Regions from separate parts of the Streptomyces sp. NBC_00727 genome, predicted to be linked through region 1. Evidence: riboswitches for the same ligand, from Rfam matches in the RefSeq annotation. Region 1 holds a riboswitch; each other region holds the start of a gene.

What was found. A riboswitch is a leader RNA that binds a small molecule or an ion and turns the genes downstream of it on or off. The one in region 1 is predicted to bind cyclic di-AMP.
Region 2: another riboswitch for cyclic di-AMP. It lies ahead of OG242_RS19970 (NlpC/P60 family protein); the one in region 1 lies ahead of OG242_RS02630 (transglycosylase SLT domain-containing protein).
Region 3: another riboswitch for cyclic di-AMP. It lies ahead of OG242_RS16985 (M23 family metallopeptidase); the one in region 1 lies ahead of OG242_RS02630 (transglycosylase SLT domain-containing protein).

Annotation. Positions count from the first base shown of each region.
Region 1 covers NZ_CP108981.1:588,795-598,802, reverse strand. The annotation lists gene OG242_RS02640 ((2,3-dihydroxybenzoyl)adenylate synthase) at 1-705, opposite strand, end outside; gene OG242_RS02635 (2,3-dihydro-2,3-dihydroxybenzoate dehydrogenase) at 765-1,601, opposite strand; cyclic di-AMP (ydaO/yuaA leader) riboswitch at 2,089-2,273, shown strand; gene OG242_RS02630 (transglycosylase SLT domain-containing protein) at 2,277-3,149, shown strand; gene OG242_RS02625 (antitoxin) at 3,335-3,523, shown strand; gene OG242_RS02620 (SpoIIE family protein phosphatase) at 3,698-6,226, shown strand; gene OG242_RS02615 (thioesterase II family protein) at 6,242-7,012, opposite strand; gene OG242_RS02610 (hypothetical protein) at 7,014-7,316, opposite strand; gene OG242_RS02605 (geranylgeranyl reductase family protein) at 7,512-8,834, opposite strand; gene OG242_RS02600 (potassium channel family protein) at 8,976-9,461, opposite strand; gene OG242_RS02595 (SpoIIE family protein phosphatase) at 9,805-10,008, shown strand, end outside.
Region 2 covers NZ_CP108981.1:4,386,481-4,396,488, reverse strand. The annotation lists gene OG242_RS19980 (peptidoglycan DD-metalloendopeptidase family protein) at 1-1,275, shown strand, start outside; gene pcrA (DNA helicase PcrA) at 1,333-3,771, opposite strand; cyclic di-AMP (ydaO/yuaA leader) riboswitch at 3,932-4,082, shown strand; gene OG242_RS19970 (NlpC/P60 family protein) at 4,081-5,259, shown strand; gene OG242_RS19965 (hypothetical protein) at 5,306-5,659, opposite strand; gene OG242_RS19960 (NlpC/P60 family protein) at 5,970-7,016, shown strand; gene OG242_RS19955 (GNAT family N-acetyltransferase) at 7,065-7,832, shown strand; gene OG242_RS19950 (response regulator transcription factor) at 8,030-8,734, opposite strand; gene OG242_RS19945 (PspC domain-containing protein) at 8,718-10,008, opposite strand, start outside.
Region 3 covers NZ_CP108981.1:3,796,300-3,806,307, reverse strand. The annotation lists gene trmB (tRNA (guanosine(46)-N7)-methyltransferase TrmB) at 1-681, shown strand, start outside; gene OG242_RS16995 (PrsW family intramembrane metalloprotease) at 770-2,371, shown strand; gene OG242_RS16990 (aldo/keto reductase) at 2,430-3,374, opposite strand; gene OG242_RS16985 (M23 family metallopeptidase) at 3,556-4,731, opposite strand; cyclic di-AMP (ydaO/yuaA leader) riboswitch at 4,743-4,896, opposite strand; gene OG242_RS16980 (PP2C family protein-serine/threonine phosphatase) at 5,108-6,271, opposite strand; tRNA gene OG242_RS16975 (tRNA-Met) at 6,446-6,519, opposite strand; gene OG242_RS16970 (hypothetical protein) at 6,780-7,127, shown strand; gene OG242_RS16965 (SHOCT domain-containing protein) at 7,240-7,647, shown strand; gene OG242_RS16960 (sigma-70 family RNA polymerase sigma factor) at 7,717-8,346, opposite strand; gene OG242_RS16955 (hypothetical protein) at 8,585-9,322, opposite strand; gene OG242_RS16950 (copper chaperone PCu(A)C) at 9,459-9,983, opposite strand; gene OG242_RS16945 (heavy metal translocating P-type ATPase) at 9,983-10,008, opposite strand, start outside.

The DNA of each region.
Region 1 (10,008 bases):
GAATCGGGTGTCCGCGTCGACGCCGCAGATCTCGTTGGAGCCGCGCAGCGAGTAGATGTAGTCGTCGTGTGTACGGGGGATGAGCTTGGGCACCCCGGTGGTGCCGCCGGACAGCTGGAGGAAGGCCAGGTCGTGCGGCTCGGGCTCGTCGTCCGGCTCGCCCGTCTCCTCGCACGGCACGTCGGACAGGGCGGTGTGCTCACCCGGGTCGCCGACGACGAACACGTGCTTCAGGGTGGGCGCCTGCTCCTTCACCGCCGCGGCCAGGGTCCGGTGGTCGAATCCGGCGTGCCGGTCCGGGATCACATAGGCGACGGCCTCCGCGAAGGAGCAGAAGTAGGCGATCTCCGTCTCCCGGTGCGCGGGCAGCGCGTAGACGGGCAGCGCGCCGATGCGGAAGAGGGCGAAGACGACCTCGGCGAACTCGGCGGCGTTGGGCAGCTGGACGACGACCCGGTCGCCCTTCGCAATCCCGCGCGCCCGGAAGCCGGCCGCCAGCCGGGCCGCGCGCTCGTCGAGTTCGCGGTACGTCCAGGCGCGGCGCTCGGGGGCCGGGTCGACGATCGCGACCCGGTCGCCGTGGGCCTCGGCCCGTTCGCGCAGCATGCCGGTGAACGTCTCGCCGCGCCAGTGACCGGCCGCCCGGTAGCGGGCGGCGAACTCGGCGGGCCAGGTCGGGGCGTCTTCGTACGGTGAGGCAGTCATCGTTGAGGTCTCCAGTGGGGAGGGCTGCGAGCCGCTTTCGGGGGCGCCGGGCGGACGGGTCAGGCGCGCAGGGTGGCGCCGCCGTCGACGTACAGGTCGTGCAGGGTGATGTGGCGGGCCCGGTCGGACACCAGGAAGGCGACCGCCTCGGCGATGTCGGACGGCTCGGCGATCCTGCCCAGCGGTATGCCCGTGCGGTAGCTCGCCAGGTCCCCGGCGATGACGCGCTGCGCGGCGGGCCCGTCGTCGCGCGCCTCGCCGGCCGGCCACATGCCGCGCTGCATGTCGGTGAGGGTGGAACCCGGCGAGACCGTGTTGCACCGGACGCCGAGGGGCGCCAGCTCCAGGCCGAGGCACTTGGTGAACATGACGGCGGCCGCCTTGGACGCGGCGTACGCCGCCATGGTCGTACGGGGGATGCCGGCGGCGTTGGACGCCACGGTGACGATGCTGCCCGCACCGCGCGCGGCCATCCGGCGTGAAACGGCCCGCGATACGTGGAACACCCCGTCGGTGTTGACGGCGAACGTGGCCGCCCAGTCCTCGTCGGTCAGCTCGGCGACCGGTGAACACCGCAGTATCCCGGCGACGTTGACCGCGATGTCGAGGGCGCCGAGCGTCTCCTCGGCCTCGGCCACGAGGGCTTCGACGGCCGCCGCGCCCGTCACGTCCAGCCTCCGTGCGACGACGCTCCGGCCGTACTCCCGGGCCAGGGCGTCCACGCCTTCGGGGGCCGCGTCGGTCGCCAGGACCCGGCAGCCGCGTGCGACCAGGACGCGGACGACCGCCTCACCTATGCCGCGTCCGGCTCCTGTCACGAGGGCCAGGCGGCCGGTGAGTTCCAGGTCGTCGGAGGGGGCGGAACGGCCGGAGTCATGCGTGGAATGCGGCGCCATGGCCTGGGGTCTCCATTTGCCGATGAGGGGTGAACGGGGCCGTGCCGGACGATCGACGTCGTTTCAGGGCAGGGGCGTGCCCCGGTGCCGCCGCCGACATCCCGACACACTTAGGTAAGCCTAACCATATGTTGATCGTGTGGGCGAGGGGGCCGGAAGGCGGATTTCCGGCCTTCCGCATGGCTCCTGTGCCCCTTTTGTCACTTTATGGGCCAAAGGTCAACAGTGGGCACTTGGGGAGGGTTTGATGCTGCCCAAGGCCATCGAAACGGACTAATGCCCCACTTCGGTCGCAGTGGGCAGCGTCACGTTCGCCGTTTCTGACGCGTAATCCGATCTCGCGGTTCCCAGGCGTGCCAAGAAATTTGACTCCCCCTGCCGAGAGCGATCATGAGCATTTCCTTTGATTGATCTTGCAAAACAATTGTGATCAGCAATTCTGGGCTTGTTCCGGCCGTCGTTTCTCGCTTACGGTCCCGTCATCAATCCGGATGGAACGCCGAATCCTGCCGCCGTCCGGGAACCCGACCACCCACGTACGGCAGGAGCGGGGGACCCAGGTTTGCCGCCGGTCCGGAATCCGGAGCGGCTAGGGGTGAAGTCGCCATGCGCGACCGGACATCTCCAGTCCGAACCCGACAGCTCACCTCGTAGGCGACGGAGAGGAAATACGCCATGCCCATCACGGGTAAGCACCGTCGTGCCAAGTCCGCGTCCCTGACCCGCGGTTTCATCGCCGTGAGCGCGGGCGGAGCCGTTCTCGCGCTCCCCCTGATCACTGCCGGATCGGCCTCCGCCGCCCCCGCCAAGTCCGTCGTCGCCGAAAGGGCCGCGGCCCCGACTTCCGTCGCCGGCAAGGAAATTGCCGTGCGCAAGGCCACGCCCACCACGTATTCCGTGGTCTCCGGCGATTCGCTTTACAAGATCGCGCAGGGACATTCCCTCAGCGGTGGCTGGGAGCGGCTGTACAAGGACAACCGCGGTGTTGTCGGCAGCAACCCCGACCTCATTCACCCGGGCCTCAAGCTCACCATCGGAGCCAAGTCCGAGGCCGCCGCCCCGAAGGCCGCGGAGAAGAGCGAATTCAAGGCGGAGACCGCCGAGAAGAACGGCGACACCGCGCCCCGGACGGAGAGCGCCGACCGCGCCGACCGCTCCGAGCGCACGGTCGTCCCCGTCGCCGAGAAGACCGCCGCCGCGCCCGCCGAGGCCCAGACGGTCGCGTACACCGACGACCTCGACGGCTGGATCAAGGAATCCCTGGCCGTCATGGCCGAGCACGGCATCCCCGGCAGCTACGACGGCATCTACCGCAACATCATGCGTGAGTCCTCGGGCAACCAGTTCGCCATCAACGACTGGGACATCAACGCCGTCAACGGCACGCCCTCCAAGGGTCTGCTCCAGGTGATCCAGCCCACCTTCGACGCCTACCACGTGGCCGGTACGTCGACGGACATCTACGACCCGGTCGCCAACATCACGGCCGCGTGCAACTACGCCGCCGCCACGTACGGCTCCATGGACAACGTGTTCGGCGCCTACTGATCCCACCCGGCCCCGTGCTCGGGGCGGAGCCGTGAGGAGGGGCGGAGGAAGCGAATGCGCTTCCTCCGCCCCTCTGCGTGTGCCGGTAAATACATGGTGTTCGACGTCGTGGGGTCCCGCCCCGGAATGCGTCGGGCGGGCCGGGCGTGGATGCTGGAACGGTCAGCGTCTCTAGGAGGTCAGTCATGAGCATGCTCGACAAGATCAAGGGCATGATCAAGGGGCACCCCGATCAGGCCCGGCAGGGCGTCGAGAAGGGCGGGGACTTCGTCGACAAGAAGACCGGCGGCAAGTACGGCGGCCAGGTCGACTCGGCCCAGCAGAAGATCAACGACCAGCTCGGTGACCGCCGCCCGCCCGACGAGGGCCGGTAGGAGCCTGCACGGACCGTGAAGGAGCGGTGGCCGCCACACCCGTGGCGGCCACCGCTCCGCCGCGTGGGAAGGCCGGACACACCCGGCCCCCGGCCGCGAACCGGCGGAAGGAAGGCGCGGACCCGGCCCCTCTCCGACGTGCGCGTACCGGCCGGGCGGGAGCATCCTGGCTGTGTGACCTGGCACGGTGCGGCCGGGCGGGTGCCGCTCGGTCCGGGCGACGGCCTTCCCGGGAGACCGGACGACGGACGGGCACCGGACGATCTGTCCCTGGTGCTCGCGCAATCAGTCGTGAGCGCCATCGACGCAGTCGGCGGCCTGGCCGGCGGGATCTATCTGCCCTCCGGCACCCCCGGCCTGCTCCGCCTGGCCGTCCTCGCCGGGCTTCCCGGACCGCTGTTCCGCCCCTGGTGGCGGATGCACGTGAACCGGCCGTTCCCGATCGCCGAGGCGTTCCGCACCGGCAGCCCCGTCTACCTCGCCGACGCCGAGGACGCCATGCGCCGCTTCCCGCAGCTCATGGCCGGCCTGCCGTTCCCCTTCGGGTCCCTGTACGTGCCGGTCCTGCGGGGTCACGAGCCGGTCGGCGTCCTCGTCGTCCTGCGCGCCGCGACCGGGGACGAACCGGTGTCCGCCGCCGACCGGGACCGGCTCCAGCGCATCGCCCGGAGCCTCGGCACCGAACTGGCCGCCCTGGCGGACTCCGGCACCCGGCCGGAGTGGGACGGGGAACCGCTGCCCGTCCAGCTGCCCGCCGAGACCTCGCCGCCGGTGCGCATCGGCCGCTTCGACTGGGACCTCGGCACCGGCACCGTCCAGGCGGACGCGGACCTCGACGCGATCCTCGGCACCGGCACCGGCGGCTTCCCCGGCACCATCGGGGCCCTGGCGGCCAGACTGGCGCCCGAGGACGTCTACGGCCTCTGGGCGCTGGCCCGGCAGGCGGCGGACTCCCACGGCCCCGTCGTACGCCGGATGCGCCTGCGCGGCCCGGACGGCCGCTCCCACCTGCTGGAGGTCTCCGGGCGCCGGGACGACGACGCCGGCCCGGGCGGACACCTCACCGGCTTCCTGGTGGACCTGGGCATCGGCCCGGTCGTCGCCGAGGCCGCCGACCGGCTGCCGCGCGGCATCTTCTCGCTCGACCGCTTCGGCCGGATCACCTACGTCAACCCGCTGGCCGAGGAGATGCTCGGCCGGGCCCGCGCGGAACTGGTCGGGCGGGTCTTCTGGGAGGCGCTGCCCTGGTTCGCGAACCCCGCGTACGAGGACCACTACCGGGCCGCGATGATCTCCGACGCCCCGGTGCACTTCCTCGCCCGGCGCGACCCGCCGCCCTGGCTCTCCGTCTCCCTGTACCCCGGGCACGACGGGCTGACCGCCGTCCTCACCCACACCGACGAGCCCGCCTACACCCCGGGCTCCGTCGTCTCGCCCGGCCTGGGACTCGGCTCCCCGGCCGACCGGTCCGCCGCCCTCTACCGCCCGGTCGCCCTCGCCATCGCGCTCACCGAGGCCGTCACCGCCCGCCAGGTCTCCCGCGTGGTCACCGAGGAACTGCTGCCCGCGTTCGGCGGCCGGCAGCTGGCGATCTACCTGCTCAAGGAGGGCCACCTCTACCTGGAGTGGGAGACCGGCTTCCCGCAGGGCTTCCTCGACCGGTTCGACGCCGTAGGCCTGGACGCCCGCATCCCGGGCGTGGAGACCCTCACCACCGGGCGCCCCATCTTCTTCGAGTCCATGCAGCGTCTGGCGGCCGCCTACCCCGGCATCCCCATGGACGCGGACGTCGGCGCCCGCGCCTTCCTGCCGCTGATCGCCTCCGGGCGGCTCGTCGGCTCCTGCATCCTCGGCTTCGACCGGCCGCGCGGCTTCAGCCCGGAGGAGCGTACGGTCCTCACCGCCCTGGCCGGCCTCATCGCCCAGGCGCTCCAGCGGGCCCAGCGCTACGACACCGAGGCCGCCCTGGCCCGCGGCCTCCAGGACGCCCTGCTGCCGCACCGGCTGCCCGCCGTCCACGGCATCGACACCCAGGGCCGCTACCTCGCCGGCACCCAGGGCATGGACGTCGGCGGCGACTGGTACGACGTGATCGAGACCCACGGCCGGCTCGCCCTCGTCATCGGGGACGTACAGGGCCACGGCGTGGCCGCCGCCGCGACCATGGGCCAGCTCCGCAGTGCCGTACGGGCCTTCGCGCTCAGCGGCCACGACCCGCAGGAGGTCATGAGCGGTACCAACCGCCTGCTCATCGACCTCGACACCGGCCAGTTCGCGAGCTGCTGCTACATCGTGACGGACCCCGCCACCGGCCGCACGCACGCCGTGCGCGCCGGGCATCCCCAGCCCGTCCTGCGCCGGCCCGACGGCACCGCCGAGGTCATGGAGCTGGCGGGCGGCATCGTCCTGGGCATCGACGCCGACGTCGCGTACCCCGTCACCGAGCTCCACCTGGACCCCGGCGCGACGCTCGCCCTCTACACCGACGGCCTCGTCGAGCAGGCCGGCACCGACATCGACATCGGGGTCGAGCGGCTGCGCGGCACGATCGCCGGCCTCGGCGCCGTGCCCCTGGTCGACACCGCCGACCACGTCATCAGCCGGGCCCGGCTGGCCGCCGACCGGCCCGACGACATCGCCCTGCTGCTCGCGGCCAGGTGGACCGACGACGAAACCGTGCGCGGGTGGCTTCACGGCGTGTGACGCAACCAGCGCCGCTCACGACGGCCCCACCGCCCGCCCGTGCCCCGGGGCAGCGGCGGACAGCGCGACAGCGAGCTCCGCGACGGCCGGCAGATGGTCGTTCAGGAAGAAGTGCCCGCCCGGCAGGACCCGCAGTTCGAACGGGCCCGTGGTGTGCGTGCGCCATGCCCGTACGTCCTCCGGAGGCGCATCCGGGTCGCTGTCACCGGTGAGGGCGACGACCGGGCACGCCAGGAGGCCGTCGCCCGGCACGTAACCGGCGACGGCCGCGTAGTCGGCACGCAGCGCGGGAAGGATCACGTCGAGCAGGTCGGGGTCGGCCAGCACGGCGGGATCGGTGCCGCCCAGCGCGCGGACCCTCGCGATCACCGCCTCGTCGCTCTCCAGCCGCTCCCCGGCCCCGAGGCGCGAGGGCGCCCGGCGGCCGGAGACGATCAGCGCCGCCGGACCGTGGCGCCCGGACAGCCGCAGCGCCACCTCATGGGCGAGCGAGGCGCCCATGCTGTGCCCGACGAAGACCCGCGGCCCGGCCGGCGGCGGTCCGCTCTCCAGCGCCTCGGCGACCAGGTCGGCGAGCCGGTGCAGATCGCGGACGGGCGGCTCGCGGTAGCGGTCCTGCCGGCCCGGGTACTGGACGGCGCGCACGTCCAGCGAGGCGCGGACGGCGGCGGACAGCGGACGCCAGAAGCCCGCCGCGCCGCCCGCGTGCGGGAAGCAGACCAGCTCGGCGCGGGCGTCCGTGGAGTGGTAGCGGCGCAGCCAGGCGTCCTGGCGTACGGCGGCCACCTCAGCTCGCCACGGGCAGGTCGAGGAGGCGGTCCGACGTGAGGATCGCCTGATGCAGCCTGCGCAGCGACCGGCAGGGCTCCAGGCCCGGTTCGGACCGCTCGACGGACAGCTCCAGGCAGGCGGGCCGCTCCTCCTCCACCCAGGTGGCGAAGCGGGTCAGGAGGACCGGACCCTCGGGCGTGCCGTCGGCCGCCGTGAGGAACTTGCGCAGCTGTGAGAGGTAGCCGTGGACGGCCGCCGAGGCGCGCCGGGGCGACCCCGGCCCCCACGGCTCATCGATGATCTGATTCTTGGTGGTCACGCGTCCGGCTCCGACGAGCAGGGTGGCCAGGGTCACCGAAACGCATGGGGTGCGGCCGGCTTCGGAGCGGCTTCGGTACGGGCGGGAACGCCGGCGGCATGCGCCTCGCCCTCGCCCGGCATCTGCGGTCCTTCGCATCTTCATTGATCGCTTTCGGTCAGATCCGGGTCTGCACGCCGCCTGTCGACCAGGGAGTCAGCGGCGCCGGAGGCCCGGCGCGGGCACGAGCCGGACCGCCGTGTTCAGGACATGGTCGATCGCGTCGCGCGAGGGGTGCTCCGTGAGGTTGGTGAGCAGCCGGGCCAGCGTGTTGAGCAGGGCCGGCGAACCCATCACATAGCGGTTCAGCACCGGCTGGAAGCCCGACCGGCTGAAGATCAGGTCGGCGGCCGTGTTGCCGAGCCGGTAGTAGCGGCCCCACCGGCGGTTCATCTCGGCCGGGTAGTGGCGCAGCGCCCGCTCCCGCCTCGGCCCCGGCGGCAGCGCCAGCGCGAGCGCCGTCGTCTCGGCGGCGACCTCGCCCGCCTCCAGGGCCTGCCCGATGCCCTCGCCGTTCCACGGGCTGACCATGCCCCCGGAGTCACCGACCAGGAGCAGCCCCCTGGTGTACAGCGGGTGGCGGTTGAAGCCCAGCGGGAGGGCGGCGCTGCGCACGGGCCCCTCGGCGTTCTCCTCCCGCAGCCCCCACTCGGCCGGGGTGCGGGCCAGCCACCGGTCCAGCGTGGCCCGCAGGTCGGCGCTGCCGAGCCGGCGGTGGGGGAGCGCGCCGAGCCCGACGTTGACCCGGCCGTCGCCCATCGGGAAGATCCAGCCGTACCCCGGCAGGTAGGCATCGCTCTTCGGGAAGCGGAGGTCGGCCCACAGCTCCAGGAAGTCCTCCCGCGAGCGCTCCGGGCTGCGGTAGTAGCGCCGGGCGGCCGTGGCGATCTGCCGCTTGGCGTCCCGCTCAAGACCCATGGCCAGTGCGATCCGGGCCGAGGCGCCGTCGGCGGCGATCACGACGGGTGCCCGGTGCGCCACCGTGCCCGCCGCGGACACCGCCGTCACCCCGGTGATCCGCCCGGCCCGGTCGGTCACCGGCTCCTTCACCTTCACGCCGGTACGCAGCCGGGCACCGGCCGCGACCGCGTGCCGGGCCAGAATGTCGTCGAAGTCGTGCCGGCTGCGGGTGAGCCCGAAGTCCGGGAAGCCGCCCAGCGCCGGCCAGTCGATCTCCACCTGCCGGGGCCCGGCCACCCAGCGCATGCCCCGCGACCGGGTCCAGCCCGGGGTCTGGATGTCGACGCCCATGCGGATCAGCTGGTGCACCGCGCGCGGGGTCAGGCCGTCCCCGCACACCTTCTCGCGGGGGAAGCGGGACTTCTCGAGCAGCAGCACGTCGACCCCGGCCCTGGCGAGGTGGTAGGCGGCGGACGAACCGGCCGGGCCCGCACCCACCACGATGACCTGGGCCTCCTCGGCCGCGCCGTGGGCGGCCTCCTCGTCCGACGGCGACTGCTCTGCACGCGTCTCCCGCATGGGGCTCCTCTCCTCGGCCGGGCACCGCCGCCGGGACGACGGCCCTGTACGCCGACATCCTGCCAATTTCCCGGGCCCCGGGGCGGGTGATCGAGAAAGGAGTGCCCGGCACCGCGCCGTTCACACGCAGCGCCCCGCGGCTCAGCCCGGCGGCCTGCGGCCCGAATCGGCGAGCAGCCGCTCGATGCGGTCGAAGCGCTCGTGCAGCAGCCGCTCCGTGTCGTCCCGCATCCTGCGCGCGGCATGCTCCGCGTCGGCCGCCAGCCGGTGCCGCCGTCGCTGCTCGTGCCCCACGAACCAGGTCGCCAGGGCGGCCGTGACCATCCCGTACGTCGTGATGCCGACACCCATCACGACGGCGGCCACGATCCGCCCCCACAGCGTCACCGGGAAGAGATCCCCGTAACCGACGGTCGTCGCGGTCTCCACCGACCACCACAGCGCCCGCGGATACGAGGTGATCGTGGCGTCGGACGCGTGCCGCTCGGCCAGGACCACCAGCCAGGAGCCGGTCAGCATGGTCACGGCGAGCAGCACTGTCGCCCAGCCCGCCGCCTTGAGATGCAGCGAGCGGTTCTCCCGGCCGAGCAGCAGCTCGACCGCCTTGGTCAGGAATACAGGCACCATTTCCGGATCATCGGGCGGCCGCGGCGCTCCCGGCGGCCGGGCACGCACCCGCCGCCCCCGCGTCACCCGATCGCACCGGGCCGGGACCGCCGGGGAAAGCGGACTGGGCCCGCCCACCGATCGCCCCGCGACGATCCGTGTTAAACCTGAACATGTGGGTGGTACAGGTCGATTCCGGGCGAGGTTTCACCGCTCCGCCCGGCGTCCGCGTCGACACGATGGCGGCCGCCCGGGCGGTGGCACACCCACGCCCCCCGGACCGCCGCCCGAGCGGACCTCACCGGGGCGCCGACTGCGCGCCCTGTTCAGTGTCCGCACCGTCGCCGGTCAGTTCTTCATCCTCATGCTCGGCATCGTCGTCCTGCTCGACGCCGCCGCCGTCGTCGCCCTCGTCGTGCAGGGCCGGCGCGACAGCATGAGCGCGGCCCGCGCCCAGTCGCTGAGCGTCGCGCAGACCTTCGCGCACGCACCGGGGGTGGCGGCCGCCCTCGACAGCAAGGACCCCACGGCCGTCCTCCAGCCGCGTGCCGAGGAGATCCGGCAGAGC
Region 2 (10,008 bases), 3.8 Mb from region 1:
GACCAGGCGCAGCAGCACCCGCAGTACGACGTGACCCAGTACGACGGAACGCCGCAGTACGACACCACCACGACCTGGCTGCCGACGGAGGGCTACGCCCCCGGCATCCCGTCCCAGGGCGGCGCGCCGGACACCTCCGGCCAGTGGGACACCACCACCTGGACCGCCGCGACCGCGTGGCCGTCCGAGGACACGGCCTCGTACGACACCGGCGTGTACGACGCCACCGCCTGGAACACCGGCGCCACGCCCGGGCACGAAGAGCAAAATGTGCAAAGCCCGGCCGCCTCGAACGAAGCCGAACAGCCGGCACCGGCGGAGCCGTACGAGAGCTACGGGGCGTACGACCACGCCGGCTCCTACGACCACGACCCGTACGAGCCCTACCGCACCGCCGCTGAGAGCGGTGACGAGGCCGGCGGTCATCCCGAGCCGGACGCCGAGCCCGACGCCGTGGACACCGAGCACTCCGATCCCGCCCCGGCCGGGGCCCGCCGCGACGCCGCCCGGCCCGCCGTCCGCGCCGGGGGCCGCAGCCGCAGGCGTACCCCCGCGAAGCGCTCCGCACTCCTCACCGTCGCCGTTCCGTCCGCCTGCGTGATGAGCGTGGCGGGGATCGCCGCCGCCTCCGTGAGCGGCATGGGCGGGGACGAGACGCAGAAGGACGCGGCCACCACCATGGCCGCCGCCGACCCCGGCACGGTCAAGCCGGTCGCGGCCAACAACGCGCTGGACACCCAGCTCGCCAACCTCAGCGCCGACGCGGAGAACTTCGCGGACCGCGCGAGCCGTACCCAGGAACGCATCGACCTGAAGGCGCGGCAGGCGGCCGAGAAGAAGAAGCGCGACCAGGAGGCCGCCCGCAAGGAGGCCCTGCGCCCCAAGTTCGTGCTGCCGGTCAAGCAGCACGGGCTGAGCGCGTACTTCGGCCAGGCGGGCGTCAACTGGATGTCCGTGCACACGGGCATCGACTTCCCGGTCCAGTACGGCACCCCGGTGATGGCCGCGACCGACGGCACGGTCCGCACGCAGTACAACAGCGCCTACGGCAACATGGCGATCGTGACCATGGCCGACGGCACGGAGACCTGGTACTGCCACCTCAGCAGCACCCGTATCCGCTCGGGCCAGGTCAAGGCCGGCGACGTCATCGCGTACTCGGGAAACTCCGGGAACTCGACCGGTCCGCACATGCACTTCGAGGTGCGGCCCGGCGGCGGCGCGGCGATCAACCCGCTGCCGTGGCTGCGCAGCCACGGGGTCGACCCGACCTGAGCAGCGCGAACGACTACGGCGGCCGGGGCCTCGGGGGCTCCGGCCGCCGCTCGTTTCTCAGAGCTTCTGCACCGGCGCGTACCGAAGGAGCAGCTTCTTCGGGCGGTCGTCGCCGAAGTCGACCGTGGCCTTCGCCTGGTCGCCGACGCCCTCGACCGCCGTCACCGTGCCGAGGCCGAACTGGTCGTGCGTGACCCGGTCGCCCGCGACCAGTGTGATCGTCGGCTTGTCGGAGGTGCGCCGGGTCGCGAAGCCGGAGGGGCCGGAGCGGGCGCGGGAGGCGGAGAGCGACGAGGTGATCCCCGAGGTGGGGCCCGCCGGGGCGGCCATCGGGCCCTTGCGCTTCCAGTCCAGGTGCTGGTCCGGGATCTCCTCCAGGAACCGCGACGGCGGGTTGTACGAGGGCTGGCCCCAGGCGCTGCGCATGGCGGCCCGGGTCAGATAGAGGCGCTCGCGGGCGCGGGTGATGCCGACGTACGCGAGGCGGCGCTCCTCCTCCAGCTCCTTGACCTGACCGAGCGCCCGCATGTGCGGGAAGACGCCGTCCTCCATGCCGGTCAGGAAGACGACCGGGAATTCGAGGCCCTTCGCGGTGTGCAGGGTCATGAGCGTGATGACGCCGGAGCCGTCCGTGTCCTCGTCGGGGATCTGGTCGGAGTCCGCGACGAGCGCGACCTTCTCCAGGAACTCCGCGAGCGTGCCCGCGCCCTCCTCCTCGCCCCGGTCCTGCTCGAACTCGAGGGCGACGGCGGCGAGCTCCTGGAGGTTCTCGACGCGGGTCTCGTCCTGCGGGTCGGTGGACGCCTGGAGCTCGGCGAGATAGCCCGTACGCTCCAGAACCGCTTCCAGGACCACGGCGGGGCCCGCGCCGGACTCGACGATCGTGCGAAGCTCCTCCATCAGCGTGTTGAACCGCTTCACGGCGTTGGCGGAGCGGGCGGCCATGCCGTACGCCTCGTCGACGCGGCGCAGCGCCTGCGGGAAGGTGATCTTCTCGCGCAGGGAGAGCGCGTCGATCATCGCCTCGGCGCGGTCGCCGATGCCGCGTTTGGGGACGTTGAGGATGCGGCGGAGCGGGACGGTGTCCTCCGGGTTGGCGAGGACCCGCAGGTAGGCCAGGACGTCCCGGACCTCCTTGCGCTCGTAGAAGCGGACGCCGCCGACGACCTTGTACGGCAGGCCGACGCGGATGAAGATCTCCTCGAAGACACGGGACTGCGCGTTCGTCCGGTAGAAGACGGCGACGTCGCCGGCCTTGGCGTCGCCCGCGTCGGTGAGGCGGTCGATCTCCTCGGCGACGAACTGGGCCTCGTCGTGCTCGGTGTCCGCGACGTAGCCCGTGATGCGGGCGCCGGTGCCGGCGTTGGTCCAGAGGTTCTTGGGACGCCGGCTCTCGTTGCGCTCGATGACCGCGTTGGCGGCGGACAGGATCGTCTGGGTGGAGCGGTAGTTCTGCTCCAGCAGGATCGTCGTCGCGTCCGGGTAGTCCTCCTCGAACTGGAGGATGTTGCGGATGGTCGCGCCCCGGAAGGCGTAGATCGACTGGTCCGCGTCACCCACCACGCACAGCTCGGCGGGCGCGTCCTCGGGGCCGGCCGGGCCGACCAGCTCCCGTACGAGGGTGTACTGGGCGTGGTTGGTGTCCTGGTACTCGTCGACCAGGACGTGGCGGAAGCGGCGGCGGTAGTGCTCGGCGACGTCCGGGAAGGCCTGGAGCAGGTGGACCGTCGTCATGATGATGTCGTCGAAGTCCAGCGCGTTGGCCTCGCGCAGCCGGGCCTGGTACATCGCGTACGCCTGGGCCAGGGTCTTCTCGAAGCCGTCGGAAGCCTGGCCGGCGAAGGTCTCCTCGTCGATGAGCTCGTTCTTGAGGTTGGAGACCTTGGCGGTGAAGGACTTCGGCGGGTAGCGCTTGGGGTCCAGCTCCAGGTCGCGGCAGACCAGGGCCATGAGCCGCTTGGAGTCGGCCGCGTCGTAGATCGAGAACGAGGACGTGAAGCCGAGCTTCTTCGACTCGCGGCGCAGGATGCGGACGCAGGCGCTGTGGAAGGTCATGACCCACATGGCGTTGGCCCGGGGCCCGACCAGCTGCTCGACGCGCTCCTTCATCTCGCCGGCGGCCTTGTTGGTGAAGGTGATCGCCAGGATCTGGCCGGGGTGCACGCCCCGCTCGGCCAGCAGGTGGGCGATGCGGTGGGTGAGCACCCGGGTCTTGCCGGAGCCGGCGCCGGCGACGATGAGCAGGGGCGACCCGGCGTGCACGACGGCGGCGCGCTGCTCGGTGTTCAGCCCGTCGAGCAGCGCCTCGGGGTCGATGACCGGTCGGTGCGCACCATCGCGGTAGTACGCGTCGCGGGGCGGCGGGGGCCCGTCGAACACCCCCGCGAAAAGGTCCTCCGGCACCGCTTCGGGTGCGGAGTCCTCGGGGGGCGGCGGGGGCCCTTCCTCCTCGTGCTGGAGGCCGGCCAGGAAACTGTCGTCAAAGAGGCTGCTCATCGCTGTCCGAGTCTAAAGCTCTCCACTGACAGCGAGTCCCGCTCCGAAAAGGTCACGAAAATGTATCGGGCATATCGAACACCAACCTTCACAGCGGCCCCATGAGTTGGCTAGCGTGCTCGTTCGGACGGCCCGTACCCCCAAGGCGACCCACGCCGAACGTGCCTCCACGCCGAATCCGGGCCCGCCCGGAACCGGGGACCCACACGCATCACCGGGGTGAATCGGTCCGCCCCCACTGGACCGTAGGGCAGCCTTCCGTTCCGCCCGAACCCGACAGCTAACCCGGTAGGCGGTCCACGGAAGGAGATGCCGGCCTTGGCGTCGCATCGCAAACCGCGCACCCGGGTGCGCGCCACCGCCCCCGCCGTCGGGCTCACCTCGGCCGCGCTGGCCTCGGTGACCCTGCTGTCCTCGCAGAGCGCGATGGCCGCGCCCGCGCCCAAGCCAAGCATCGAGGAAGTCCAGAAGAGGGTCGACGACCTCTACCGGCAGGCGGGCACCGCGACCCAGAAGTACAACCAGGCCAAGGAGGCCACGGCCGAGCAGAAGACCGAGGTCGACACGCTGCTGGACGACGTGGCCAAGCGCACCGCGAAGCTGAACGACGCCCGCAGGACGCTGGGCAACTACGCCGCCGCCCAGTACCGCGACGGCACCCTCGCGCCGACCGCGACCTTCTTCCTGGCCGACGACCCGCAGTCGTTCTTCGACCAGACCCACCTCATGGACCGGATGGCCGAGCGCCAGCAGCAGGCGGTCACCGAGTTCCGTACGCAGCAGGCGAAGGCGTCGAAGCAGCGGACCGAGGCCGTGAAGAGCCTGGAGACGCTCACCGAGTCGCAGACCGCGCTGCGCACCAGCAAGCAGAACGTCCAGACGAAGCTGACCGAGGCCCGGACGCTGCTGTCGAAGCTGACCGCCGAGGAGAAGGCACGGCTGGCGGAGCTGGAGCGCAAGAAGGAGGCGGAGGCCAAGCGCAAGGCGGAGGAGCTGGCGAAGAAGCAGGCCGCCGCCAAGAAGGAGGCCGCGCGCAAGGCCAAGGACGCGGGCGGCAGCGGCACGGAGACGGGGGCGGGCTCCGGCTCGGACTCGGGCACGGGCTCGGGTTCGGGTTCGGGCTCCGGCAGCAGCGCCTCGACGAAGGCGGAGAAGGTCCTCGCGTTCGCCCGCGCCCAGATCGGCAAGCCGTACGTCTGGGGGGCGACCGGCCCCGCCTCGTACGACTGCTCGGGGCTGACGCAGGCGGCCTGGAAGGCGGCGGGCGTCGACATCCCGCGTACCACCTGGGACCAGGTGAACGTCGGGACGCGGATCGCCACGGACGACCTGCAACCCGGTGACCTGGTGTTCTTCTACGACGACATCAGCCACGTCGGGATCTACAAGGGCGACGGGATGATGATCCACGCGCCGAAGCCCGGGGCGAATGTGCGCGAGGAGTCGATCTACTACATGCCGATCTACGGGAGTGTGCGCCCGGCCTGACCGGGAAGAGGCCGGCCCGCGCGCGGGCCGGCCGCCGTGCCGCCGCTCAGGTCCAGAGCGTGGCGATGAAGATGTTCGCCATGGTCAGGGCGCCGACCGCCGCGAAGAGGCCCTTCTCGACCTTCTCCTCGTCCCGCTTGACGTAGACGAGCCCGAGGATGACGACCAGGATCAGCAGCTTGATCCCGATCTTTACGTTGTTCACGGGGTGGTCGTCGGCCTGGTCGAGTCCCACGAGGGCGACTCCGGTGACCAGCATGGTCAGCGCGCCGTGCAGCATGCCGGGGACGAACCGGGCGGTGCCGGCCTTCATCGCCTTCATCTGGCCGAGGAAGCCGCCGAGCAGGGCGGCGATGCCGATGATGTGCAGGGCGACGACGAAATCGATGAGTACGCGCATGGTTCCGCACCCTAGCCCCGGGGGTTCCGGCCCCTCGTGGGCAGGGTGGCCCCCTACGGGCCGCTTGAATGATGAATGCACTCTTTGCCGGTATGTGCGGCAATTTTTCCTGTCACTCACGCCTCACACGCGGTCGTTCAGTGACAATGCCACGCCAAGAGCGGGCAATAACCGCCATAACGACACCTTTCCGTGACCTCGGATTAGCGTCCCTTCCCGGTGGCCGGCCCAGGCGCCGTCCTCTCCGGACCACCGAAGGAGCCCGCCGGTAGACCCCGCCGGGCAGTCGCACGGAAGGACGCCCGCCCTCGTGGCAGCGCATCGCAAACCCAGGCAGCGCCTCACCACCGGCTCCGCGGCCCGCACCGCGGCGACCCTCGCCTTCGCCGGGGCCGCGACCGCCGCCGTGCTGCCGGGAGCCGCGCACGCCGACCCCGCGCCGACCGCCGCGCAGGTCAAGGCCCAGGTGGACCGGCTGTACCGGGAGGCGGAGGCCGCCGGCGAGAAGTACAACGGCGCGAAGACCGAGGCGGCTGCCGCCGCCAAGTCGGTCGACGCCCTGCGCGACGAGGCCGCCCGCAGGACCGAGCGCCTCAACGCCGCCCGCGACGTGCTCGGCTCGTACGCCGCCGCGCAGTACCGTTCCGGCGGGCTCGACCCGTCCGTGCAGCTGGCGCTCTCCTCCGACCCCGACCAGTACCTGCGCCGCGCCACCTACGCGGAGCAGGCCGGTGAGCGCCGGGCCACCGAGGTGCGCGCGGTGCGGCGCCAGGTCGCGGAGATCGCCCAGGTACGCGCCGAGGCGTCCGGGAAGCTCACCGAGCTGGCCGCCCGGCAGGCCGCCCTGAAGGAGCACCGGGCGACCGTCCGGACCAAGCTCACCGAGGCCCGCCGCCTGCTCGCCCGCCTCACCCCGGCCGAGCGCGCCGCCTACGACGCCTCCGAGGACGGGCGCGGGGCCGGTCACGCCGACCGCGGCGCCCCGCGCTCCACCGTCGCCGCGCCGAACCCGCGCGCCGCCCAGGCCGTCGCCTTCGCGTACGGCGCGCTGGGCAAGCCGTACGTCTGGGGCGCCACCGGGCCCGACTCCTTCGACTGCTCCGGCCTCACGCAGGCCGCCTGGCGCTCCGCGGGCGTCTCCCTCCCCCGGACCACGTACACCCAGATCAACGCGGGCCAGCGGGTGCCCCGGTCCCAACTGGCTCCGGGCGACCTGGTGTTCTTCTACTCGGGCGTCAGCCATGTCGGCCTGTACATCGGGAACGGGAAGATGATCCACGCCCCGCGCCCCGGAGCCCCGGTCCGCGTCGCACCGATCGACGAAATGCCTTTCGCGGGGGCGACCCGGGTGGCATAGGCTCCGGCCTCCGAGCCATGGACCCGACCGCGAAGGACACACCCGCACATGCCGATGGACACCGACGTCCAGACCCATGCCCGTACGCTCACGCTGCGCTCCCCGGACCACGTCCGCGTCGGGCCGTTCGTGATCCGCTACAACCCGAACTGGTCGCTGAAGTACGCCAACTACGCGATCCCGGACCGGGACGCGGAGCCGACCCCCGGCGAACTCGACGCGCTCGTCGCCGCCTTCCGGGAGCGGGACCGGATGCCCCGCCTGGAGTTCCTGCCCGGCTGGGCGCCCGCCGTCGAACCGGCGCTGCTCGCCGCCGGGTTCACCGTGGAGAACCGCGCCCCGATCATGGCCTGCGCCCCCGGCGACCTGGCGGCCCCGGAACCGGTCGCGGACCTGGCCGTCGTGGAGCCTTCCACGGACGCGGAGTTCGCGGCCGCCGCGCTCGTCCAGCACCTCGGCTACGGCGGGGAGGGCGAGCCCGAGGACGGCACGGTCGAGTGGCTGCGGAACGCGGCGGCCGGCGGCGGGGTCGCCGCGCTCGCGACCGTCGGCGGAGCACCGGCGGGCGCGGGCGGCTGCTCGGTACCGGTCGACGGACTCAGCGAGCTCGCCGGTCTCGCGGTCGGCGCGGACTTCCGCCGCCGGGGCATCGGCGCCGCGCTCTCCGTCCACCTGACGCGCACCGCGTTCGAGCGGGGCTGCCGGGTGGTCTGGCTGGAGCCGGGCGACGCCGACGTGGAGCGGATCTACGCGTCGATCGGCTACCGCAGGATCGGCGAGAAGCTCAACATCTCGCTGGACCCGGACCGCGCCTAGGGCCTTTCGTTTGGATCAGGCCGGGTCAGGGAGCGGGCTTCGGTGCCGTGCATCGCAAGGCGGAGGATTGAACCAGATGGGGTCTCCCCAGTTCGAGCGGAGCCGAGAACCTGGGGAAGGAGCGTTGGTGCTGGACGACAACGCCGCGAGGTGCGGTGCCGGAGCCCGCGAGCCCGGCCTGATCCAAACGAAAGGCCCTAGACCAGCCGGCGGGCCGTCGCCCAGCGGGTCAGTTCGTGGCGGTTGGAGAGCTGGAGCTTGCGCAGCACCGCCGAGACGTGGGACTCGACCGTCTTCACCGAGATGAACAGCTGCTTGGCGATCTCCTTGTACGCGTAGCCCCGGGCGATCAGCCGCAGCACCTCGCGCTCGCGCTGGGTCAGCCGGTCGAGGTCCTCGTCGACCGGGGGCGCGTCCGTGGAGGCGAAGGCGTCGAGGACGAAGCCGGCCAGCCGGGGCGAGAACACCGCGTCGCCGTCCTGGACCCGGAAGACCGAGTCGACCAGGTCGGTGCCGGTGATCGTCTTGGTGACGTAGCCCCGGGCGCCGCCACGGATGACCCCGATGACGTCCTCCGCCGCGTCCGAGACGGACAGCGCGAGGAAGCGCACCGGGTTCTCCGCGGCGCCCATCAGGGACGCGCAGCGGCGGAGCACCTCGACACCGCCGCCGCCGGGGAGGTGGACGTCGAGGAGGACGACCTCGGGGCGGGTCGCCGTGATGACGGTGACCGCCTGGTCGACGTCGGCCGCCTCGCCGACGACCTCGACGCCGGTCTCCTCGGTGCGGCCGATCTCTGCCTGTACGCCGGTGCGGAACATCCGGTGGTCGTCGACGAGCACGACTCGTACCCGGCGCTCCGGGCCCTCGTGGCCCCCGGTCGCCTCACTGGTCCCGTTCATCGCTCGTCCTCTCCATCTCAAGCTCGACCTCGGTGCCCACGCCGGGCACCGAACGCAGCCGGGCCGTACCGCCGTTGCGCTGCATCCGACCGATGATCGATTCTCGTACGCCCATTCTGTCCCCCGGTACGGAGTCCAGGTCGAACCCCGGGCCCCGGTCGCGCACGGAGACGAAGACCGTGCGGCCCTCGACCTCCGCGTAGACCTGGACGGCGCCGCCCTCGCCACCGTACTTGGCGGCGTTGACCATCGCCTCGCGTGCGGCCTGCATCTGCGCGGCCAGCTTCTCGTCCAGCGGGCAGTCGCCGACGACGACGACCTCCAGCGGGACGCCGTGCTTGTCCTCGACCTCGGCCGCGGCCCGTTTGACGGCCTCGGCCAGGGTTTCCGGCTCGTCGTCCTCGTCCTTGCCGGTGCCCTCGGGGTTGTACAGCCAGTTGCGCAGCTCGCGCTCCTGGGCGCGGGCCAGCCGCCGGACCTCGCCGGCGTCGTCGGCGTTGCGCTGGATCAGGGTGAGGGTGTGCAGCACGGAGTCGTGGACGTGGGCGGCGACCTCGGCACGCTCCTGGGCCCGGATGCGCATGAGCCGTTCCTCGGAGAGGTCCTGGGTCATGCGGACGAGGTAGGGGCCGGCGAGGAGGGCGATGCCGGTGAGCACGGCGATGGCGGCGGTGATGACGTTGCCCAGCTGGGCGGCGGAGCCGCGTACGACCATGAAGACGGCGAGGCCGAGGCCGACGAGGGCCACTCCGGCGAGGGCCCGGGCCAGCTGCAGGACGCGGCGGCGGCGGCCGACCTCCATCCAGCGGGCGCGGCGGGCGTTGTCCGCCTGGCGCCAGACGAGGACGGAGCCGGCGCCGATGAGGAGGCTGGGCCAGATGTAGCGGTCGGCCTTGCTGCCCATGTCGACGTTGCCGACGAAGACGGCGGCGCCGAAGAGCAGCGCGATGAGGGCGAAGACCTGGCCCTTGTCGGGCTTGCGGAGCCTGCGGGTGCCGTCGGGGGCGGTCTCGAAGACGGACTTCGGCCCGTCCACGCCGCCGACGCCGAGCGGGACCACGATCCAGAACACCGCGTACAGCAGGGCGCCCAGGCCGTCCGCGAAGAACAGGCCGAGGAAGACGAACCGCACCCAGGCGACCGGCAGCCCGAGGTGCCCGGCGAGCCCGCGCGCCACTCCGCCCAGCAGCCGGCCGTCCGCGCTGCGGTACAGCTTGCGCAGTGGGGACTCCTCCGGGTCGGGGGCGTGAGAGCTTGCGGCTCGGGCGGTGGCG
Region 3 (10,008 bases), 3.2 Mb from region 1:
GGCTCGCACCACGAGCGCCGCATCCGCAGCTTCCAGCCGCGCCGCAGCCGGGTCACGCCCGGCCAGCAGGATGCCCTTGAGCGGCTGTGGCCCAAGTGGGGCCTGGACATCGACGGGCTCAGCGCCCTGGACCTGCCCGCGATGTTCGACGGGCTCCCGGTGGTGCTGGAGATCGGCTTCGGCATGGGCGAGGCCACCGCGCAGATGGCCGCCGCCGACCCGGGCACCGGCATCCTCGCGGTGGACGTGCACACCCCCGGCCAGGGCAACCTGCTCGGACTCGCCGACCGGAACGGCTCGACCAACGTCCGGGTCGCCAACGGTGACGCGATCATCCTGCTGCGCGAGATGCTGGAGCCGGAGTCGCTGGACGGGCTGCGGGTGTACTTCCCCGACCCTTGGCCCAAGACCCGCCACCACAAGCGCCGGCTGATCCAGCCGGAGTTCCTCGACCTGGTCGCGGGCCCGCTGAAGCCCGGGGCGATCGTGCACTGCGCGACAGACTGGGAGCCGTACGCCGAGCAGATGCTCGAAGTCCTCACCGCGCACCCCCGCTTCGAGAACACGACGGCCGACGGCGGCTACGCCCCGCGCCCGGAGTTCCGTCCGCTGACCCGGTTCGAGGGCCAGGGCCTGGGCAAGGGCCACGTGGTGCACGACCTGCTCTTCGCGCGCGTCTGACCCGTCGCGTCTGACCAGCAGGGGCCGGCGCCCCGCGCCGGCCGCACGCGCCATGGCCGTTGTCAGTGCCGCTCGTTAGGGTCGAGGGGTGTCGGACGGGTCTGTTCAGCAGCAATGGCAAGGTCAGCCGGTCGTCCCCGTGCTCCAGGAGCAGCGGGTCGGCGAGATCCTGGCTGCCGTGCCGGAGCGGAGCCAGTGGCGCTACCGGCCGCGCCGCGTCGGCCCACTGTGGCGGAACCGGACGTTCCGAGTGGTCGCCGTCTTCGCGACGCTGGCGCTCTGCGGTGTGGTGATCCTGGCCCTGGTCCGCGACCAGACCGGGACCGAGGGGTTCCTGGTCGGCCTGGGTCTGGCCGTGCTGCCGGTCCCCGCTCTGATGGCGGCCTTCCGCTGGCTGGGCCGGGTCGACCCCCGGCCGTGGCGGAACCTCCTGTTCGCCTTCGCGTGGGGCGCGTGCGCGGCGGCCTTGGTCGCGATCCTCGCCAACTCCTTCGCCACCCGGTGGATAGCCGGGTCCGATCCGGGCAACGCGGACACCCTGGGTGCCACGGTCATCGCGCCGGTCGTCGAGGAGAGCGCCAAGGCGGCGGCCGTCCTGCTGCTCTTCCTCTTCCGGCGACGGGAGTTCACCGGCCTCGTCGACGGCGCGGTGGCCGCCGGTTTCACGGCGACGGGCTTCGCCTTCACCGAGAACATCCTCTATCTGGGCAACGCCTTCGGCGAGGACCAGCAGATGGGCACCGCCTTCGCGTCGGTGACGGTGATGACGTTCCTCATCCGCGCGGTCATGACACCGTTCGCCCATCCGCTCTTCACCGTCCTGACCGGCATCGGTCTCGGGACCGCCGCGAGCACCGCACCCGGCCGGCGGTTCAGGCGCATCGGGGCCCCGCTGCTCGGCCTGGTCCTCGCGATGGGCATGCACGCCCTGTGGAACGGCTCGGCCACCTTCACCCGGTACGGGTTCTACATCGTCTACGGGGCGTTCATGGTCCCCGTCTTCGGCCTGATCACGTGGCTCCTGATCCGGGCGCGCCGGCAGGAGCTGCGCTCCCTGGCCGTCGAGCTCCCCGCGTACGCCGGGGCCGGCTGGCTCTCCCCCGCCGAACCCCTCGCCCTCGCCTCGATGCGGGCCCGCGCCCTCGCCCGGAACGCGGCGCGCCAGCGGTACGCGGCGGCGGCCGGCGCGTACGGCCAGCCGCACCGGGCGACCCCGTACGGCCACGCCCACGCCCCGGCCCACGCGAAGCACCCCAAGGAGGCCAAGGAGCACGGCAGGGCCGCGGCCCGTACGGTCGCCGAGTACGAGGCGTTCGCGACGTCCCTCGCCTTCCTGCGCCGGCAGGCCCGCCGGGGCACGGCCGATCCCGACTTCGCCGCCCGCGAGCTGGAGCTGCTGCACCACCTGTGGCAGCGCCGGGACGTCGCGGGCCCCGCCCTGGCGTACGCGGCTCGCGCCACGCACCGCCGGCCCCCGGGCTTCCCGCCGCCCTGGCCGCATCACGCGTACGGACCCCACGCCCACAGCGCCGCCCCCGCCCCGTACCCGTACGGCGCCCCGTCCCCGTACACAGCGCAGCCGTACGGCCAACAGCCCGTACCGCCGTACACCGCACCGCCCTACACCCCGCAGCCGTACGCCGCACCGCCCTGTGCCGGCCCGCCGTACAGCGGCAGCCCGCCGGCCTGATCCGCGACCGACGGGCCGCTGCCCCGACCAGGAGGAGGCCTAAGCCGGGTCAACGCGCCTACGCGGACGCTTCGGTGAGTGTCGACAGTTCGTCGTCCGTCAGGCGGAGGTCGGCGAGCGCCAGCAGGGCGGGGAGCTGTCCGACCGTGCGGGCGGAGGCGATCGGCGCGGCGACCGTCGGCCGGGAGGCGAGCCAGGCCAGGGCCACCGTCGCGATCTCGGCGTCCCGCTCCCGCGCCACCGTGTCGAGCGCGGCGAGCACCCGCTGCCCGCGCTCCGACTCCAGGTGGCCGGCCGCGCTCCCGGCGCGGGCGCTGTCCACGGCCGCACCCGGGCGGTACTTGCCGGTGAGGAAGCCGGCGGCCAGCGCGAAGTACGGGACGGCCGCGAGCCCGGCGCGTGCGGCGGTGTCCTGGAGCCCGCCCTCGTAGGTGTCGCGGGAGACCAGGTTGTAGTGCGGCTGGAGCGCCACATAGCGGGCCAGTCCCTCGCGCTCGGAGAACTCCACCGAGGCGCGCAGGCGCTCAGGGCTGATGTTGGAGGCGGCGATCTCCCGGACCTTGCCCTCCCGCACCAGCTGGTCCAGGGCGGTGATGATCTCCTCGACGGGGACGGTCTCGTCGTCGAAGTGCGTGTAGTAGAGGTCGATGTAGTCGGTGTTCAGCCGGCGCAGCGACTCCTCGGCGGCCGACTTGATCGTGGGCGCCGACAGCCCCTTGTATCCGGGGAGCGCGCCGGCCTTGGTGGCCACCACGACGTCGGACCGGTTGCCGCGCGCCGCGAGCCACTTGCCGATGACCGTCTCCGACTCGCCGCCCTCGTTACCGGGAACCCAGTGCGAGTAGGCGTCGGCGGTGTCGACGAAGTTGCCGCCGGCCGCCGCGTACGCGTCGAGGACGGCGAAGGACTGGTCCTCGTCCGCGGTCCAGCCGAAGACGTTTCCACCGAGGCAGAGCGGGAAGACCTGCAGGCCGGACGGGCCGAGAGTGCGCAGTGAAGTCATAAGGGGGACAACGGTTTCCGGCCACCCCACTATTCCGTGCCACCTACATCCAGCCAGCCGCGGACCTACGGACCGGCAGCCCTGACGTCGGGGGGTGTGCGTCAGGGCTGCCGGGGTTCGGAAGGGCGCGGACCGGGAACGGCGCGGGCCGTCCCGGACTCGCGGGAGGCAACGCCGAGGGTCAGACGGTCAGACCGCGGGCGCGCAGCCAGGCCATCGGGTCGATGCCGCTGCCGTCCGGGGTGTGGACCTCCAGGTGGAGGTGCGGGCCGGTGACGTTGCCGGTCGCGCCGACACGGCCGATGGTGTCGCCGGTGGTGACCTTCTGGCCGACGGTGACACCGATCGATGACTGGTGGCAGAACCACAGTTCGGTGCCGTCCTCGAGCTCCAGCACCGTGCGGTAGCCGTACGAACCGGACCAGCCGGCCGACTTGATGGTGCCGGTGTGGATGGCCTTGATCGGGGTACCGGTCGGCGCCGCGAAGTCGAGGCCCGTGTGATAGCCGGAGGACCACATCGAACCGGCCTCGCCGAACGTCGAGGTGATCGTGTACGAGGAGGTGGGGATGGCGTAGCTGGCGGCGAGCTTGGCCAGGCGCAACGCCTCGGCCTTCCTCTTCGCCTCCTCCTCCGCCTTCTTCTTCGCGGCGGCGGCCTTGGCCTCGGCCTCGTCCTGCTGCTTCTTCGCCTCGGCGGCGGCCTTCTCGGCCGCGGCCTTCTCCTCGGCCGCCCTGGCCTCGGCGTCGGCGGCGCCCTGCTGCTGCTCGGCCTGCTGGAGGATGCGGGCGCGCAGCGCCTCGCCGGCGTCCGTGGTGCCCTGCTCGGCCTCGGCGGTGGTGATGCCGGCGGTGGTCAGCGGGGCGGCAGCGGTCGCGGTGACCCGGGCCTCGGCCTCGGTCTTGGTCTCGCCGGAGAACAACGCACCTACGCCCGGAAGGGAGTTGGCGTCGGGGAGATTGTCCGCGATGGAATCGGGAAGAGAGATGGAGACCGGCGGTTTGCTCTGCGCGGTGGCCATGCCGCCCGCACCGACGGCCGCGATGACACCGACGCCGAGGACGGTGGAGCTACGGGCCAGACCATTGCGCTGCTTGGCGACACGGTGCTTGCCGCGGACGGGACGGACGGACTCCTCGGTGGGGTTCCATTCCTCCCAGGTCCGCTCGGAGTCGGCATCGTCGGCGCGGAAACCGCTGCCGGGACCGGCGCCGGTGCCGTAGCCGTTGCCCCCATCGGTCGCGTAGTCGATCCCCTGTTCCGGGATGTACGCGGTAGCGGGGCCGTTCGCGAAGTCGGCGCCGTACTCGGGCACGAACCGGGAGGGTGATTCGGGGGCAGGCTTGTTGGACGCCACGCGGGCGCACTCCTTTCCTTCCTTCTCGCCTACCGGGTTAGCTGACGGGTTCGGAGCAGGAAGGTCTCCTACGGGTCCCTCCGCCTCTCGTGAAGACAGAGATGCCCGATTCACCCCATGTAGGTGGTTCCCCGGTTCCCTTGCGGAATTCGGCGCTCGCGCACGGTGCCGCCACTGACGGCGGCTGTGACAACCGCGCTGCGTTATCGAACGTTAATAGACAGACGGGTCCGATTCCAAGCTGTTCCCACTGATCGTTCCCCTCCTCGGCCCGGACTTTATGGGACACAACCGGGTGGAATCGGGCGAGTTGAACGAGGTCCGGCCACTACGCGTTTTCTGACGTTGCGTCAAATGTTATGCGGAGCGGCGCCTGTCAGTCACGCAGGGTTGTACCCCGCTTGATGATCTTCACCGTCCTGCGCCGGTCGGGCTGCCCCTTCGCCGGCCGCGCCACCGCGAGCAGCGCCATGTCGTCGGTCGACTCGCCCCCCGTATGCAGCCGTACGTCGTCGGTCAGCGCGGACAACAACTCCTCGGGCCCCGGAAAGAGGCGCCCGCGCAGCCGCCCAGCCGGGTCGTAGAAGACGCCGTCGGCATCACGTGCCTCGGACAGGCCGTCCGTGTAGAACAGCAGCGTCCCGCCGGCCGGCAGCTCCCACCCGTCCGAGCGGTCCGGCCGCACCCCCAGGCCCATGCCGAGCGGCAGCGCGGGCTCCGAAGGCGTCAGGGCCTCCACCGCCCCGTCCCCGTGCAGCAGCAGCGGGTCGGGGTGGCCGCGGTTCACGATCCGTACCGCCTGTCCGCCCGGCGGGATCTCCGCCAGCACGGCGGTGACGAACTCCTCGAACGCGTCGAACCCGCCGCCCCGGGTCGACTCACGCGCCAGCGCCCGCTCCAGCCGCTGCGCCACGCCCTCCAGCGTCGTCTCCTGCTCGGCCGCCTCCCGGAACGCCCCGATCACCACCGCCACGGCCCCGACCGCCTCCAGCCCCTTCCCGCGCACGTCCCCGAGCACGAGCCGCACCCCGTACGGGGTGTCCGCCGCCGCGAACAGGTCACCCCCGACGAACTCGTCCGCCTGCGCCGCCTCGTACCGCGCGGCCACCTGGAGTCCGCCGATCCGCTCGGGCGGCTCCGGCAGCACCGCACGCATGGCGGTCTCGGCGATGATCCGGGCGGACGCCAGCTGCTCGTTGCCGCGCCGCACGACCCGGTTGATCACGCACGCCTGGAAGGCGACCGTGACCACGGTGAGCATCTCGACGAACGAGACCACCTTGACCAGATCCCCGCTGTAGAGCCGGATTCCGGCGACGGCGAGCACAGCGACGATCCCTATCCGGACCGTGGTGCCGAGGCCGAAGAACGGCGCGGCGATCAGCGGAGCGGCCGCGAACATCGGGACGGCCGTGAAGGGCGGCGGCGTGAAGAGGTCGAACGCCACCCCGATGACGATCATCGCCACCGGCAGCACCCGGACGAACCGGCGGCTCCGCACGCCGCCACGCCCGCGCCACCGACGCTCCCACTTCCCCACCTGCGGTCTCCTGCCCGGTGCAGCCACGGCCGCGGACGGTACCGCGCACCTCCCCCAGCCTCGCCGCCGCCCGGCCGACGGGCGACTCCTCGGCCGCCGATGGGGCTAAACACGTATACGCCGACAACGCATCAGGCCCGGCACGCTGCTTGCGTGCCGGGCCTGATCCTTCAGTAGCGGGGACAGGATTTGAACCTGCGACCTCTGGGTTATGAGCCCAGCGAGCTACCGAGCTGCTCCACCCCGCGTCGGTAAACACAACTCTACGGCATGTTCGGAGCTCTCGTGACCACCCGCCTCGCACGCCCCACGCACACGGGTCCTCACCGAACGTCAAAGTGCCGAAAACGAGAAGGTGTTGCAAGGAACATGTGTTCTGTCGCAAGGTATCTGCTGCACCCCCCGGCTCGGTGGGCTGCCCGTGTGAGCAGCTCCGACCGCGCATGCCGGCGCGCACGGAGAGCCGCTCCCGGTCTCTGATCGCAGCCTGTCTGGAGGGCTCTCGACCATGACCGCACCGCTCGCCTCCGATCGCACCCCCGCTCCCTCTGCCACCCCGCCGTCACCCGTACGCGCCGCCGCCACGGGCGGCCTCATCGGCGGCGTGCTGGGCGCGGTGATGAGCGCGGCGGTGAACTACCTGGCGATCGGCCTCCCGGGCAGCGAGTCGGTCAACGCGGCCAACCACGCGATATCGGGCCTGATCAGCGGGTTCCTCGCCGGCTTCATCGGCATCATGGTGAACAGCAGGAAGGCGGCCGCCGCCACCGCGCCGGACGCGGAAGCAGGCACGAGGACGGCGTCCGACGAGGACACCGGCAAGGCTCCGGTCACCGCATCCGGGCCGGAGAAGTAGCCGCCGCGCCCCCTCCTGACCAGAACCCGGATCCTCTCAACGGGCGCATGCGCCCATATGGCGATATGACTGAGTTCGGACTCAGCCATGTCGACGGCGCCGGGAGTGGACGATGGACGACTATCCCCTGCTCAACCTGTTCTGGACGATGCTCTGGTTCTTCCTCTGGATCATGTGGCTCTTCCTTCTCTTCCGGGTCATCATGGACGTCTTCCGCAGCCACGACCTCGGCGGCTGGGCGAAGGCCGGCTGGCTGGTCCTCGCGCTGGTCCTGCCCTACCTGGGCGTACTGATCTACGTGATCGCCCGCGGCAAGTCCATGGGCAGGCGCGACGTCCAGGAGGCGAAGGAACGCGACGCCGCCTTCAAGGCGTACATCAGGGATGCGGCGGGCACGGAAGGCGGCGGCGGTCACAGGGGCGGCCACGTCGACGACCTCTCCAAGCTCGCCGACCTCAAGGACAAGGGCGCGATCACGGAGGACGAGTACCAGCGCGCGAAGTCGAAGCTCCTGGTCTGACGCCCCCTCCCCCGGGCAGCGCCCGTGGTGCCGGGGCCGGACCGAGCAGGGCCGGCCCCGGCACACGCGTCAGACGGCCGGTGCGATCGCCCCCGGTTCACCGCCCTCCAGTTGTGCCGCCAGGGCGGTGCGTGCGCGGGCCACCCGGGAGCGGACCGTGCCGACCGGACAACCCGTCACTCGGGCGGCCTCGGCGTAGGAAAGCCCGAGCAACTGCGTGAGGACGAACGCCTGCCGGCGGTCGTGGGGAAGCGCTGCCAGGAGTCCTTGGAGAGCGATCCCGTCCTCGAAGCCGGGCAGTCCGGTCGGCTGGGCGCGCTCGACGGTCATGCGCCAGTCGTCGGTGTCGGCGAGCAGCGGGCGCGCCGCGGCCCGGCGGAAGTCGTCCACGACGGCACGGCGGGCGATGGTCAGGAGCCAGGTCCGGGCCGAGGAGCGGCCCTCGAAGCGGTGCAGCGTGCGCAGCGCTCGCAGAAACGTGTCCTGTGCGAGGTCCTCCGCCGACTGCGGGTCGGCGGAGAGGTGGGCGACGTACCGCACGACGTCACGGTGCAGGCACCGGATGAAGGCGTCGGCGGCCGCACGGTCCCCGCCGCGGGCCGCCAGCGCCCAGGCGGTCGCGATGGCGTCCTCGGCCGTTCTGTCGCGCGGGGCGGAGGCGCGCTGCGGTGCGCGCGGGATGGGCAGGGTGGTGTTCATCGCCAGGGATGTCCTTCACGGATCGGTCCGGCGCCGGGCGTCCGGTCGGTGCGCGCACGCCGCGGCTGCGGCATGGGGCAGCGCCGACGGGACGGTCCGGGTTCCGGTGAACGGGGCACCCGGGCCCTTCGGGGCCGGGTGTGCCGGAGGACTTCCGCCTCGTGCGGGTACGGCCGGGCACCGGTCGGCGACCGGTTACGAGCCCGCTTCTACGTCCTCCGGAATGCCTGCCGCGTCCTCACGACGCGGCGGCCACCCCGGGCGGCCCCCGCCGGTCCCGTGCCCGTGCGCACCGCAGCCCCGGCGTCGGCCGGTCGCTCAGGCCCCGGCGGGGTCGCAGACGGCGGCGGGGAGCGGGCAGCGGTGCTGTGCACAGGGGCCGCAGCGGAGCCAGCAGCCGGCCGGCGAAGGCGCGCAGGACCTGGAAGGCGGCGCGCTCACCCCGGGCCAGCCAGATTCCGCAGACCAGCGCGGCCAGAACGTGCGCGGCCAGCATCCCGGTCGATGACATTCCGCCCAAGTGGTGGCCCGCGTGCGCCATGGGACCCGAGCTCATCGCTCCCACGGCGGAGGCATGCCCCGTGCCCACCACGTGATCCATACCGGCCATGTGGTGCACGCCTGCCATCGCGTCGCCCATGGGCGCGTGCCGCATGCCCGCCATGTGGTCCATGCCGCCCATGGCCGCGGCCGGCGTCCCGCCGGTGCCCGCTGTGCCCAGCGCGGACTGCGCGGACGCGAAGGCGTTGTGCAGCACGCCCTGGGTCAGGACGGCCAGAGCGGTGACGACCCAGGGACCGCGCTCGCGTGCGGCGAACCACCAGCCGGGGACCGCGAGCGCGAGGAAGCCCGTGGCCAGTACCCAGAAGGGGAGCGGCGCCTCGGACATCAGGACGTGTCCGGTGGCCGCAAGAGTGACGGAGACGACGGCGAACATCGCCGCCCTCACCACGCGTCCGACCGGTCCGGCCTCCATGGCGCCTCATCCTCCCATCGCGGGGCGCCGCACGACATGGGAAGGTGTCCGGCTTGCCGCCCATGCCCGACAAGTCACCGCTGGAGTGCGGTGTCGGCATATGCCGTGCGCGTGGGACGTGGTGCGGGACATGGCGCTACGGGCGGGGAGGGCGGTTCTTCTCGGCGCCTGGCCGCACCACGACCGCGTTGACCCGCAAGGGCTTCCCGTGGGCGAAATGGAGGGTGAACGACACCACTTCACCGGGCCGCCACGGAGTCCTCGGCCGCACGGTCACGTCGTTCCCGTGCGGGTTCATGGCGAGCCCGGCCCGTGCCGGGACGAGGATGGAGTCGACGGGCTGCCGGTAGGCGCCGTTGGACGACGTCATCCGGTGTCCGCTCAGTCCGGGCGGCTCGGTGGTGTCGGGCGAGGTGACGCGCACGAGCCGGTCGGCGGACCCCCCGTCGTTGGTGAGGGTGAAGAACGCGGCCGTCTCCGGTGTGGAGCCGAACGACTGGTAGACGTACGCCCGCGCGACGCCCACGTGCGGAGGGCTGCCGGCGCGCCCACTCGCCGTCCAGGCACCGAGGCCCCCGAGCGCGAGACCGCAGGCGAGAACGGGAACGCCGGCGGCGGTGAGCGACGTGCGCAGGCGCGAGTCGGGGGTGGGAGGAGTCATCAGAAGGCCGCCCGCGAGGTGGGGC